2 linked regions of the Luteolibacter flavescens genome follow. The protein of the gene in region 2 interacts with the protein of the main gene of each other region in a pairwise test. Links are inferred from orthologs where the notes say so. Each region holds a gene or a part of one and is shown on either strand. Other genes may lie near its edges. The genes, in order: ruvA and ruvC.

Region 1 (6,734 bases), on a different replicon or contig from region 2:
GGAGCTAGGCGGCAGCGACCCCTACCTCGTGCTGGATGATGCGGATCTCGATCACGCCGCGAAGACCTGCGCCGCCGCGCGCATGGTGAATGCCGGCCAGAGCTGCATCGCGGCGAAGCGCTTCCTCGTGGCAGAGGATATCTACCAGGATTTCCTCGATCTTTTGAAGCAGGAGATGGCGCATTGCCAGCCGGGTGATCCACTTGATCCCGCGACGAAACTGGGCTTCATGGCCAAGCGAAGCCTCCGCGATGAACTCCATGCACAGGTAACGGATAGCGTGAAGGCCGGTGCCCGGCTGCTGCTCGGCGGAGAGCCGCTGGAACTACTAGGAAAACCGTACTATCCCCCGACCTTGCTTGCCGGTGTGGGGCCGGGCATGCGGGCATTCGACGAGGAGACCTTCGGGCCGGTCGCCGCCGTGATGGCGGTTCATGATGAATTCGAGGCGATCCACTGGGCGAACCAGTCGTCTTTCGGATTGGGAGCGGCGGTCTTTTCCAAGGACGAGCGGAAAGCCCGCCGCGTCGCCGCGCAACTCGATACCGGCACCGTGGCGATCAACTCACAGGTCGTGTCCGACCCGCGTTTTCCCTTCGGCGGCGTGAAGGACAGCGGCTGGGGACGCGAGCTCGGCGAGCATGGCATCCGCGAGTTCGTGAACGTGAAAACGGTGAGGGTGTAGCCATGGCTCCGGTGGGCCGCTTGTGAAAGTGGCGGAAAATGTTCCTTGCCAGCCGGGAAAAAGCGGCCAGTCTCCGCGCCCCGCCGCCCGAAGTGCGCGGCGTTTGTGCGATCCAGGAGGCCTAGCTGTTTGTGGTTTCCAGGATCATCCGTCCTGAAAATCACACTGCTTACCTATATGGAAACACCTCCGTTCTCTGAACTTGGCCTGCCGTCCGAACTTCTCGCCGCTGTCGAATCGCTCGGCTTCGAGCGCCCTTCGCCGATCCAGGCAAAGGCGATCCCCGTCGCGCTGACCGGCCGCGACATTCTCGGTCTCTCGCACACCGGCTCCGGCAAGACCGCCGCCTTCACGCTGCCGCTGCTGGCAAAGCTCGATTTCAAGAAGCGCCTGCCCCAGGCGCTCATCCTCTGCCCGACCCGCGAGCTGGCCGTGCAGGTCTGCGAGGAGGTCCACCGCCTCGGCTCGAAGCTCGGCCAGCTCCGCGCGGTGCCGGTCTATGGTGGCGCGCCGATGGACCGCCAGCTCCGTGCCTTGCGCGATGGCGTGCAGGTCGTGGTCGGCACCCCCGGCCGCGTGATGGATCACCTGCGCCGCGGCTCTTTCGACGTGAGCGAAATCCAGACCATCGTGCTGGATGAGGCCGACCGCATGCTCGACCTCGGCTTCCGTGAGGAGATGGAGGAGCTGCTCGGCTCGCTGCCGAAGGAGCGCCAGTCGATGTTCTTCTCCGCCACGATGAGCAAGGGCGTGTCCCACCTCATCGGCAAGTTCGGCAACAATCCCGAGACCGTCCAGATCGACCAGAAGGCGAAGACCGTCTCGACCATCGATCAATCCTACTTCGAGGTGCGCGAGCGCTCGAAGGTGGAAGTGCTCTCCCGCCTGCTCGACATGGAACAGGCCCGCCTCGCCATCATCTTCTGCAATACGAAGCGCTCCGTGGACGAGTGCACCGAGTCGCTGCTCGCCCGCGGCTACACGGTGGACCGCCTGCACGGCGACATCACCCAGCAGATGCGCGAGCGCGTGCTGCGCCGCTTCCGCGAGGGGACCATCGAGTTGCTCGTCGCCACGGATGTCGCCGCGCGCGGTCTCGACGTGGAGAACATCGACGTGGTCTTCAACTATGACCTGCCGCAGGATCCGGAGGACTACGTCCACCGCATCGGCCGTACCGGTCGTGCCGGACGCAGCGGCCGTGCCGTCAGCTTCGTCTTCGGCCGCGAGATCCATCGCCTGGAGATGATCGAGCGCTACACGCGCCAGGTCATCCGCCGCGAGAAGGTCCCGTCTCAGGAGCAGGTCGAGGGTCGCCTCGCCGACCTCGCCTTCGAGGAGATCAAGGAGCGCCTCGAGAAGAGCGAATTCCAGTCCCACGAGGAGCAGGTGGACCGCCTGCTGGAGCAGGGCTACACGCCGACGGACATCGCCAGCGTGCTCTTCACGCTGCTGCGTGAAGCCCGTGGCCGTGAATTCGGCGAGATCCAGGAGGACCGCGAGGACCCGCGCGATCGTCGCCAGCAGCAACGTGGTGATCGCCGCGAGCCGCGTGAATTCCGCGAGCGCGAACCGCGTGCCCCGCGCGAGCGCCGCGACGGACCGCACGACAATGCGGACATGGTGCCGCTGTTCTTCTCGCTCGGGAAATTCCACGGCGTGAAGGTCGGCGAGATCATCGGCATGCTTTACGGCGAAGCCGGCCTGCCGGATGGCGCTGTCGGCCATGTGAAGCTTTTCGCAAAGCACAGCAGCATCGACGTCCGCGCCGACTGTGCCGAGCGCCTCGTGCAGATCTCGAAGGGTGCCCAGCTTCGCGGCCGGAATTTCATCCTCGATTTCGACCGCGGTCCCCGTGGTCCGCGCGGCGCGTGAGTGCGGCGGCATCCGCCGCTTCACCAGTCCCGGCTGCCAATTCGGCACGACCGGTGTGAACCCGCCATGATTGGCTGAATCATCATGGCGGGCCGGTGCTTCCGGCGGAAGATCCTCCGCCTGCCATGAAGTACCTTCCGCTTTCTCTCGTCGCTGGCATTGCGGTGCTCGCCGCCACAGCCAGCGAGTCCCGCACGTGGGTCTCGAATGACGGTCGCCCGATTGAGGGCGAGTACCTGCGCGCGAACTCCGAGGCGGTCGTGTTGCGAAAGAAGGACGGCGGTGAGCATTCCATCCGCCTGAAATTCCTCAGCGCTGCCGACCGTGAATTCGTGAAGCAGAAGCTCGCCGCCGAAGCTCCCGCGGATGCGAAGGAGGAGAAGGTGCGCACCGACCTGAAGTACCAGCTTTCCGGCGGGCACGAGAAGTGGCCTGAGGACCGGAAGAAACGCATCACCGACGCGATGGACGCCGCGGTCGCGCTCTATAACAAGACCGGCAGCTTCAAGAAGCACGTCACCGCGAACAACAGCCCGGGCACCCCGACGGCGGACGCGAACTACGACGGCTGGATCAATTTCGGAGGCAGCATCAATACCCGCGTCGCGCTGCACGAGATCGGCCACACGCTCGGCATCGGCACGCACGGGAATTGGCAGGCGAATATCAAGGACGGCAAGTGGACGGGGAAGCACGCGCTGGAACAGCTCCGCGAATTCGACGGCAAGGACGCGGTGCTCCACGCGGACCGCATGCACTTCTGGCCCTACGGTCTGAATTTCGACAACGAATCCAGCAAGGAGAACGACGTGCGCCACGTGAAGATGGTCGCCGCGATGCGGAAGGACATGGGGATCGAATGAGCCGGGATCAGTCCGCCACGCAACATGGCAGCAGCACGGCGTCTCGCATCCCATGGATCTTCTTCTTGTCCGCGGGGGCGAGGGTGGCCAGCGCGCCTGCGAGGGTGGTCACTCCGTTCGCGTCGGTGAAGTAGTACGGGCAGAGCCGCACGCGGCCCTTCATCTGATAGACGCTGCCGTCCTCGCGATAGACCGGGTGCTCGATCAGGCGGCCTTCGCTGAAGGACTGCATGATCCACGGCTGCTGGCCATGGTCGTCCATGGCGGTGCGGAGCCGCTCGCCCCACTCGGCCTGCGAGAGATCGTGGCCCACGTGTACGCCGCGCGAGCCCCAGGCGGTCTCGTGGAATCCGCTGATCTTGAGAACGAGCCGCCGCAGCTTCTGGCTGAAGGCGATCACTTCCTCCCAGGAATTCACCCCCAGCACCGGCAGCGCGGCCTGCGGCGGCAGTGGTGCGGGATCGACCACCCAGCCGTGCGGCACGATGTCTCGGACGCGGGTGAGGTGGCTGCCGCGGAGGGCCTTTTCCCAGACGGTTTTCAGCGCGGGGGTCCACAGCAGGGCGAGCCACAGCTTGTCCTCAAGGTGGGGCTTGCAGGGCGGGGTGAGCTGGATTTCGCCCGCGGCGGACATTTCCGCGAGGCGACGGGCTGCCGGGACGGACTCCCAGTCGAACCACTCGAAAAAGCGGTAGAGCGCGCGGCCGTCCGGCTGGTATTCCTCGGCGGACTCCACGGTGCGACCGCCGCCGGACTCGCGGACCAGCCACTCCAGCTCGCGGCGGTAGTCGGCGGCTTCCTCGGCGATGAGGATCGCGCCGTCCTCCGGCAGCACGGAAGAGAATCCGGCGAGCATGCCGTCGCGGCCGCCCAGCACGTCGAAGCCCGCGTCGGCATACGTCCGCGACAGCCATGCCGTGATCCCGATGCCGCCCGGCACGGAGTCCAGCTCGGTGAGGGAAAAGCCATCCTCCATCAGGATGAGGTCCGGCCGGATCACCTGCGGCATCGCTTCGCGGAAACCCGGCTCGCGCTGCAGGTCCGCCATCCATGCCGGCTTCCCCGTGTCGAGCAGCTCGGCGATCCACCCGGGCATCTTCCCCGCGGCGCTGCGCCGGTAGAGGTCGTCGCAGGCGCGCTGGAATTGCGCCAGCGGGTGCCCCAGCGATTGGAGGAAGCGGCCCTCCGCCTTGGTGAGCTTCAGCGGCTCCGGCGAGTACTGCCAGTTGCCTTCGAAAAGCCCGCCCTCCGGGAGCGCGGCACGGATTTGGTCGAGGGTCAGGCTCATTGCATCGCCCGCAGCGCACCGCGGATCAGTTCTTCGGCAGGGGCATCGGGAGTGACATCCAGCACCTTGCGGACGGCCTTGCGGGCCTCCACCTGCTTGTAGCCCAGCGCTACCAGTGCCAGCTCCGCGTCCGCGGCGGCCGGGGCCATCTGGCCGCTGGCGACTTCCTGCCAGGTATCGGCCACGCCCACCTTGTCCTTCAGCTCCAGCACGATGCGCTCGGCGGTCTTCTTCCCTAGGCCCTTGATTTTGGAAAGTTCGGTGATCTCGCCATTGGCCACGCACGCCTTGAAGCGCCCGGCGGGCATGCCGCTCAGGATGGCCATGGCGATCGCCGGGCCGATGCCGCTGACGCGGTCGATGAGCAGCAGGAAAAGGTCCCGCTCCTCCTCCGTGGCGAAGCCATACAGCGTGTGCGCCGTCTCCCGGATGTGCAGGTGCGTCCGCAGGTCCACCGCCACGCCCTCGTGGGGGTGCAGCTTGTCGAATGTCGAAATGGGGACGTGGACCTCGTAGCCCACGCCATTCACATCCACCACCAGACGGTTGGGATAGGCCTCCAGCACCTTGCCGCGCAGGCGAGCGATCATCGTGGGTGGAGCTTGGAGCGGCTTTGCAAACTGCCAAGGGCGAAGTTCCGTCATGCCGTCCGGAGGCGGAAAGGGCGGCGTTTTCTCCTGAAAAACCCGGCTTTACACGGGGGAGGTCGCCCCTATAGTGCGCGCCCCATGACCGTTCTCGCCACCTGGCTCGACATCAGCATCAACCTGCTGCTGTTCGTCTTTGTCATCGTCTGCCTGCTGATGAGCATGATCATCCTGATGCAGCGCCCGAAGAATGAAGGCCTCGGTGCGGCCTTCGGCTCGGGCACGACCGACCAGCTCTTCGGTGCCCGCACCACGAACGTGCTGCAGAAGGGCACGGTGTATCTTTCCACGCTGTTCTTCGTCCTCACGCTCACGCTCGCCGTGCTGATGAACAAGCGCACCGCCAGCCAGCACACCCTGCAGGCCGAGGTTCCCGCGGCACAGGTCGAAGAGAAGCCGCTCTCGATTTCCGAGGAAGCGGCGAATGCCGGAGAAGTCCAGCCCGAGCCGGTGACTCCGCCCGCACCGGTCCCCGCCGAGACCACCCCGGCAGCTCCTGAGGAAACCCCGGCACCGACGCCCGAGCCGACCCCGGAGACCACCCCGGCCGAAGAGCCGAAGCCCGAGGCCGAGCCGACACCGCCTTCCGACGCGACTCCCCCGGCTGAAGTGACCGAGCCGACCGAGGACGCTCCGAAGGTCGAGGAGCCCTGATCGACATCACGATTTTCACGGAAAGGCGCGAGGCAGTTTTGCCCCGCGCCTTTTTCTTTGGCCGGGATTTCCCCTTGGCCACCGGCACGGCCCGCGCTTGATTGAGCCGACGATGACCCCTGACTCCGAGCTTCCCGTATGGGCGCGCGAGAATGCCTTTCCGGAAGCCGCCCCTGGCTGGGGCTGGGTGGACCGGAAGGGCCGCGAGGTGCCGGTCGGGAGCTTCGAGGAGCTGTCCCGCGCCATCGTCGAGGACGGTGGTGCTCGGGTCGATCTGGTGTGGACCCCCGCGGCCCGCGGCTGGGTGCTGCCGGAGGAAATCCCGGAGCTCCACCCTGCACTGCGCGAGGCCCGCATCCGCTGGGCCCGCTGGGAGATGGGGGAGGGGAAGCAGCAGATGACGATCTTTGGCGCGATCCTCGTCGTGATGGTGGCTTGGAATTTCTTTTCCACCGGCAAGCTCACTGCCAACGCCTCGCTGGGGCTGGGCGTGCTGCTGTTTTTCCTGCTGGGAGCGCTGCCGTGGTATCAGGGCTACAAGCGTCTCAAGCGCGCCAAGCGCTGGGCGGCAGGGGAGATGGCCGTGGATGCGCCGGTGCTGAGATTTGAGACCTGGCTATCCATTCAGAACACGCCCGTCACCCGGCTGATGTTCCGGTTGATGGTCGTGGCGGCGATCGTCCAACTTTTCTCCGAGATTGTTTATTACAACGGGAAGCATG
Region 2 (6,852 bases):
CGCGACCTATGAGGCGGAGACGAAGCCGATCCTCGACTACTACTCGCCCGCGCTGGTGACGGACATCGATGCGACGCATCCGCCCGTGAAGGTGCTGAACGACATCATCTCGAAGGTCGTCTCGCTACCGGTCTATCAGGAAGTCTCGAAGGTGGTGGCATGAGTCTCATGGACGCCCGGATCGTGTTTTTCGGCAGCGGGGAGATCGCGATCCCCGCGTTCCGCCGCTTGATCGCGGACGGCCTCGTGCCGCTCGCGCTGGTGACCCAGCCGGACAAGCCCGCCGGGCGTCACCGCGAGTTGACCCCGCCACCGATCAAGCTGGCGGCGCTGGAGGCCGGGATCCCGGTGCTCCAGCCGGAGAGCGTGCGCGACGAGGCGAGCCTCGCCGAATTGCGCGAACTGGCCCCCGATGTGATCGTCGTGATGGCCTACGGGCAGATCTTGCCGAAGGCGCTGATCGCCATTCCAAGGATCGCCTGCATCAATCTCCACGCCTCTCTTCTGCCGCGGCATCGCGGAGCCTCCTGCCTGCAAGCTGCCATCGACGAGGGCGACGCCGAGACTGGCGTGACCGTGATGCACGTGGTGCCGAAGCTGGATGCCGGCGACATCATCCACCCGCTCGCCACGCCGATCGGGCCGGAGGAAACGGGCGGCTCGCTGCACGACCGCATGGCGGACATTGCCGCCGAGGCGCTGGCCCAAGCTATGCCCGGGATACTGGCAGGCACCGCGACGCGGACACCACAGGACGGCGGGAGGGCGACCTACGCGCCGAAGCTGGATCGGGAGCACGGCCGCATCGACTGGACGTGGGACGCCGAGCGTCTCGCACGCCGCATCCGTGCCTACGAGCCGTGGCCGGGGACCTGGACGACCTTTGACAACAAGCGCGTGAAGATCTTCCCCGCTCGGGCGGGTCAGGGCAGCACGGGCGAGCCCGGCACCGTGATGGTGGAAGAGGGCGAGGTGCGCGTGTCCTGCGGGAGCGGCTATCTGGTGTTGGGCGATATCCAGCCGGATGGCTCGCGGCGGATGCCCGCGGAGGCATGGGCGAAGGGGTTGCGGACGCTGCCCCGTTTCGTCTGACCGCTTGTTTCCCGGCAAAGAAGGGGCATGCTGGTGCCCGTGAAACTGCTGCCCATCCTGCTCGCCCTGATTTCGCCGCTGGCGGCCACCACGATTTCCGTGGTGCCGATCCACGAGCCGCTCAGCATGCACGGGACGGATGTGGACGAGGGCATCACCGAGACCGGCGAGGCGCTGCAGGCGACCGTGGCGGCACGCCCGATGGCGCTGACGGGTGCCTTCCCCGAGGTGCTCATCGAGTCCATCCGCACGCCCCACAAGCTCCCGACGAACAATCCGAACTACAAGGTCGAGGAGGTGAACCTGCTCGTGCTCTGCAACATCGGCATCACCGCGGAAACGAAAGAGGACGGGCTGCACGTCACGATGAATGTTTCCCAACTGGCCGTCCCGGAGGGCGTGGATCTCACCGCCCGGCAGGTGCTGAAGCTGGCCATGGTGGCGATCCGGAGGACCCTTGAAGAATACCAGCGCCCGCAGACACAACCGCTCGATGTGAAGGTGCTGATCGGGGGTGTGGACGACGGCACCGCCTCGCTGAAGGATTTGGAGGCGACTTACCGTCTTGGCGGCGAGTGATTCCGCCTTTTGCCTTTTCAAAAGGCGCGGCGGCCTGCTTGGATCTCGCAACGCCAGCCATCGAATGAGTTCGTCCCCGCCCCGCTACAAGAGAGCCATCCTTAAACTCAGCGGGGAAGCCCTCCGCGAACCCGGCAGCACCGACAATATCTCGCCCGAGATCGTCGAACGCATCGCCCGCGAGGTTCGCGAGGCCTTGGCTCCGGGAGACCTGCAACTCGGCATTGTCGTGGGTGGCGGGAATTTCTGGCGCGGTGCTTCCGCGAGCGCCCGCGGCATGGACCGTGCGACCGCAGACTACGTGGGCATGCTCGCCACCGTGATGAACTCGCTGGCCCTGCAGGGGTCGCTGGAGCATCACGGTGTTCCCTGCGTCGTCCAGTCGGCCATCGAGATGAAAAACGTCGCCGAGACCTTCATCCGCCGGAAGGCCGAGCGCCAACTCAACGACGGCCGCGTGGTGATCTTCGCCGCCGGCACCGGCAGCCCCTTCTTCTCCACCGACACCACCGCCGCTCTCCGCGCGAGCGAGATGAGCGCCGACGTGGTCTTCAAGGCCACGATGGTCGATGGTGTCTATGACTCCGACCCGAAGAAGAATCCGGATGCGAAGAAGTTCTCGCGCGTGTCCTTCCACGACTGCATCTCGAAGCAGTTCAAGGTGATGGACGCCACTGCCTTCAGCCTGTGCATGGACAACCATATCCCGATCGTGATCTTCGATCTCGGTCAGGAGGGCAACATCACCCGCGCGCTGCGCGGCGAGTCGATCGGTACCATCGTCGATGGAGACGAGACCGTTGTCGCCTGAGCCCGATTATTCTAACAATTTCCCGTTATGGACCCGGAAACCGCTATTCTTGAGACCGAGGAGGCCATGGAGAAGGCCGTCGAGTACCTGCACCATGAATTCGCCACGGTGCGCACGGGCAAGGCCTCGCCCAGCCTCGTGGAAAACATCGACGTGCACGTGCACAGCTACGGCAGCACGATGAAGCTGAAGCAGCTCGCGATGATCACTGCTCCGGAAGCACGGCTTTTGGAAGTCAAGGTATTCGACCCGGCGACCACGCAAGACGTGGAGCGTGCGATCCGCGAGTCGCGTCTCGGGCTGAACCCCGCTGCCGCTGGCATTTCGCTGCGCATACCAATTCCCGAACTCTCTGAGGAGCGCCGTATCCAGATGGTGAAGCTCATCAAGCAGATTGCCGAGGAAGGGAAGGTCCGCGTCCGCAGTGCTCGCAAGGAGGGCATGGATGCTGCGAAGAAGATGAAGGCCGACAACATCCTCACGGAGGATGGCCAGAAGGATCACGAAGCCGAGGTCCAGAAGCTGACCGACAAGTATGTGAAGGTCGTGGACGAGCTCGTCGTGGCGAAGGAGAAGGAAGTGATGAAGGTGTAAAGGGTGTGGCGTTCCGCCCGCCCTGTGCCGACCAGAGGTCGGCACTCCCCGGAGCCCGGTTAAGCCCGGGCGAACAGCTTCCCGAAGTGCGGGACGAAAGCATCCGCGAAGTCCGCAACGCTCACCGGCTTGCGGGCTTCTTGTGCCACGCAGCTCATGATCACGCCGTCGATCCCGCACGGCGTGATCGCGAAGAAAGGTAGCAGCGATTCCGGCGTGATATTGATGGCGAAGCCGTGCATGGAGATCCATTTCCGCACGCCCACGCCGATGGAGGCGAGCTTGCGATTCTCCACCCACACGCCGGTCAGGCCCTCGCGGCGTCCGGCCGGGATGTCGAAGTCGTGGCAGGTGAGGATGAGCGCTTCCTCAAGTCCGCGGAGATGGGCATGCAGGTCGCGATTCCGCTCGCGGAGGTCGAGGATTGGGTAGCCGACCAGTTGGCCGGGGCCGTGGTAGGTGGCTTGGCCGCCGCGGTTCGCTTCCACCACAGGCGCGGGAAGCATCGAGGTATCCCGCAGCGAAGATTGGTCGCGCAAACGGCCGATGGTGTAAACGGGGGCGTGCTCTAACAGGAATAGGGTTTCTTCCCCCGTGCCATCTAGCAGCGAGTCAACGGTAGTGTCCTGCCGTTTCAGCCCCTCTTCGTAGGAAATGCCAGTGCCCAGGTGGATCGTCTTCATGCGGGTGAAATCGTCTGATGGTTCGCGTCAGTTTCAGTGCGTGGCTGCGCAAGATACTCAGACCTGACGCCTCTCCAGCATTTTGGCCTTCAATGGATCGGACGCTTGCAGGTGCGCGATTCCGATGGCCAGTGCGTCAGCAGCGTCGTGGGGCGGTGTTTCGGACAGACCCAACAGAGCACGCACCATAAAGGCGACCTGCTGCTTGTCAGCCCTGCCTTTTCCGGTGACCGCCATCTTCACCTTCATCGGCGCGTATTCGAAGACATTCAATCCCGCATCTGCCGCCGCGATCAATGCCGCAGCCCGTGCCGCGCCCATCGAAATCGCCGTGCGATGGGACTGCACGTAGATGATGCCTTCCACCGCCACCTGGTCGGGCTGGTGCTTCTCGATCACATGCCGGAGGTGGGTCCGCACCGCCGCGAGCGCCGCGGACTGGGGAAGGCGATCCGGGATCGAAATCACGTCAAAGGCCAAGGCCACCGCCTTGTGTCCGTCGCCCTCCACCACGGCGTAGCCGGTATTGCGGACTGCTGGGTCGATGGCGAGGACGCGCATGATTCAAGGGAGACCTTTGAGTCTCCGTTCGATCCATTTAGGATTCCGTCGCAGATCCAAGACCGCGCGGACGCGCGCTGCGTCATCATCGACCTGATAGTAAATCGCGTAGGGAAAACGCTTCGAGAGCAGGCGATGAAAACGACCGAAATGGATCGAATGGATTCCCGCGAAAAGTTGGAGCGAATCGATGTCCGAAAAGAGGGAATCAAGAAAGTAAGACCCTAGTCCAATCTCCTGACGCTCATAGAACCGGAAGCCCTGCCTGATGTCTTCAAGCGCCGACGGCTGAATCTCGATCCTCACGTCAACTCCTCACGCAATTGCTTCTTGGCGGCATTCCACGCGACGAACCTTTCTTCGCCAGATGACGTCAGGCGCTCGCGCTCGGTGAGGACTCCGCCATGCCATTCGGGTGAAGTGATGTCGTCTGTTCCTGCGGAGAGGTTCTCCCACAGGTTTTCCATGAGGCGGAGCTTGTCCGCCGTGCTCATGACTTCCAGATCGACCGTCGTCACCATGGGTCCAGTTTCGCCTGATCCCCGGGAAGAATCAACGCCGCTTTTTCTTCCCGCCCATCGGCTTCTTGCGGATCGGCTTGGAAGGGGAATCGTCGAGGAGGGCGGTGTAGATGTAGTCGAAGCCGTCCAGCTTCTTGCGCTGGATCTTCTGGTCGATGAAGACCTCGACGGACTTGGCAAACTCAAGCTCGTCCGCGGTAAGGATGGTGAAGGCGTCACCTTCGGCCTCGGCCCGGCCAGTGCGGCCGATGCGGTGGACGTAGTCCTCGGCATTCTCCGGGACGCGGTAGTTGATGACGTGCGAGACGCCGGAGATGTCGATGCCACGGGCGGCGACGTCGGTCGCGACGAGGACTTCGAATTCACCGCTCTTAAAGCCGGCGAGCGCCTTCATGCGGTCCACCTGGCTGATATCGGAGTGCATCGCGGCGACCTTCTCGTGGCCCTCGCGCTTGAGCAGCGCGCAGACCTGGTCGGCCTCCTTGCGGGTGCGGGTGAAGATCATCACCGAGTGATAGTCGGTGTGATTCAGCAGGGCGATGAGCAGGTCGTCGCGCTGGTCCATCGAGACCGGGTAGAAGGCGTGCGTGACGGTGGATGCCACCGCGCGGCGCGCGATTTCCACGCTGACCGGATTGATGAGGCACCATTGGGCGAAGGTCTGGATCGCCGGCGGCATGGTCGCCGAGAAGAAGAGCGTCTGACGGCCCTCCCACGGGCAGAGATTCACGATCTTGCGGACCTGCGGGAGGAATCCCATGTCCAGCATGCGGTCCACTTCATCGAGGATCAGGATCTTCACCTCGTTGAAGCGCATGGTGGCGCGGTAGAAATGGTCGACGAGGCGTCCCGGGGTCGCGACCACGATGTCGGCACCGCCTTGCAGCGCCTTGAGTTGCTCGCCGAAGCCGACGCCGCCGAAGAGCAGGGCGACCTTCAGACCGGTGTGCTTGCCGTATTTCTCGAATTGCTCGGCCACCTGGTGGGCGAGTTCGCGGGTCGGCTCCAGCACCAGGATCTGGGGCTTGCCCATCGGCGTGATCTTGCTCAGCGACGGCAGGGCGAAGGCCGCGGTCTTTCCGGTGCCGGTCTGCGAGGCACCGATCACATCGCGCCCTTCCAGGATCAGCGGGATGGCCTGAGCCTGGATCGGCGTGGGGTTTTCGTAGCCCGACTCCGTGACGGCTTCGAGAACGGCTGCGGAGAGGCCTAATGTGTCAAATCCCATGTGTGCGGGGATTGCGTAGGGATCAAGCCACCCCCGGTCAAGGGACGAGTGCCTTGGTGGAAAGAAGTTGTCTCGGCTAGGGCGACGCGGGTGCGGCGGGCGAGTGGATCAACAGGCACTCCTCCAGGAGCGGCTGGAGCTCCTCCAGAAGCGGCACTCCTTGGGCGAATTCCTGCTGATAACGGCGCTCGATCCGTTTGAGGGCGAATTCGAGGTCGGTCTTCGCGAGACCGGTCACTTCACCGCGGATCACGGCGACGAGCAGGCTGTATTGCCCGGCGCTGATGAGCGTGCGTCGTCCTTCTCCCAGCTCGAAGCCGAACATGTAGGCTCCGGAATCGTCCTGCACGCGCAGGGCCAGCTTCCGGGCGAACGAACCGACTTTCCGCGGGTGGGCGTGACGCACGGGATTCGAGCTCGCGTAGGAGATGAGCGAGAGCTTGTCCCGGTCCAACAGGTAGACCTCCTCGACGTGAAAGCGGCGGATCTTGTCCGAGACGATCTCGTCGTAGCTGCGACTGGTGAAAAGAGCCTGCAGGTGCCACAGGGTGCGGTGGCCGACTCCAGGCTGCTGGAATGGCCCGACCTGATGCTCGGCGAGGGCGCGGCGGAAGGTGGAGCGCAGCATCGCCTCCAGCGAGGCATCGTCATGAAACGATCCTCCGCCCATGACACCGGCGACGAGGGGTGCGATCGCCAGGCGCAGATCCTCGTCCGTGTAATCGGACGGTGGACTGGGCATGGGAGGCGTCACCGGGGCGGGTGGCGTTTCCACCGCGGAGA

Evidence for each region.
Region 1: the proteins of ruvC (region 2) and ruvA interact in binary tests that used the Escherichia coli proteins (3 or more experiments, as listed by UniProt). The link is inferred for Luteolibacter flavescens from one-to-one orthologs.

The regions. Positions count from the first base shown.
Region 1 is NZ_JAPDDS010000014.1:54,451-61,184, reverse strand. Bases 3,505-6,308 are described here. They hold ruvA (Holliday junction branch migration protein RuvA), read right to left. Parts: upstream 5,302-6,308; coding sequence 4,708-5,301; downstream 3,505-4,707. Other genes in these bases: OKA04_RS20055 (rhomboid family intramembrane serine protease), read left to right, coding at 6,125-6,308; secG (preprotein translocase subunit SecG), read left to right, coding at 5,440-6,012; OKA04_RS20070 (hypothetical protein), read right to left, coding at 3,505-4,711. In the rest of the region: OKA04_RS20085 (NAD-dependent succinate-semialdehyde dehydrogenase), read left to right, coding at 1-685; OKA04_RS20080 (DEAD/DEAH box helicase), read left to right, coding at 863-2,560; OKA04_RS20075 (hypothetical protein), read left to right, coding at 2,686-3,423; more of OKA04_RS20070, read right to left, coding at 3,431-3,504; more of OKA04_RS20055, read left to right, coding at 6,309-6,734. UniProt on the Escherichia coli protein: The RuvA-RuvB-RuvC complex processes Holliday junction (HJ) DNA during genetic recombination and DNA repair.
Region 2 is NZ_JAPDDS010000001.1:329,813-336,664, forward strand. The notes cover bases 2,569-5,490. They hold ruvC (crossover junction endodeoxyribonuclease RuvC), read right to left. Parts: upstream 4,321-5,490; coding sequence 3,817-4,320; downstream 2,569-3,816. Other genes in these bases: frr (ribosome recycling factor), read left to right, coding at 2,569-3,076; lipB (lipoyl(octanoyl) transferase LipB), read right to left, coding at 3,136-3,759; OKA04_RS01420 (addiction module protein), read right to left, coding at 4,623-4,841; OKA04_RS01425 (DEAD/DEAH box helicase), read right to left, coding at 4,873-5,490. Also shown: OKA04_RS01385 (adenylate kinase family protein), read left to right, coding at 1-163; fmt (methionyl-tRNA formyltransferase), read left to right, coding at 169-1,092; OKA04_RS01395 (hypothetical protein), read left to right, coding at 1,132-1,671; pyrH (UMP kinase), read left to right, coding at 1,736-2,482; more of frr, read left to right, coding at 2,510-2,568; more of OKA04_RS01425, read right to left, coding at 5,491-6,069; OKA04_RS01430 (hypothetical protein), read right to left, coding at 6,146-6,852.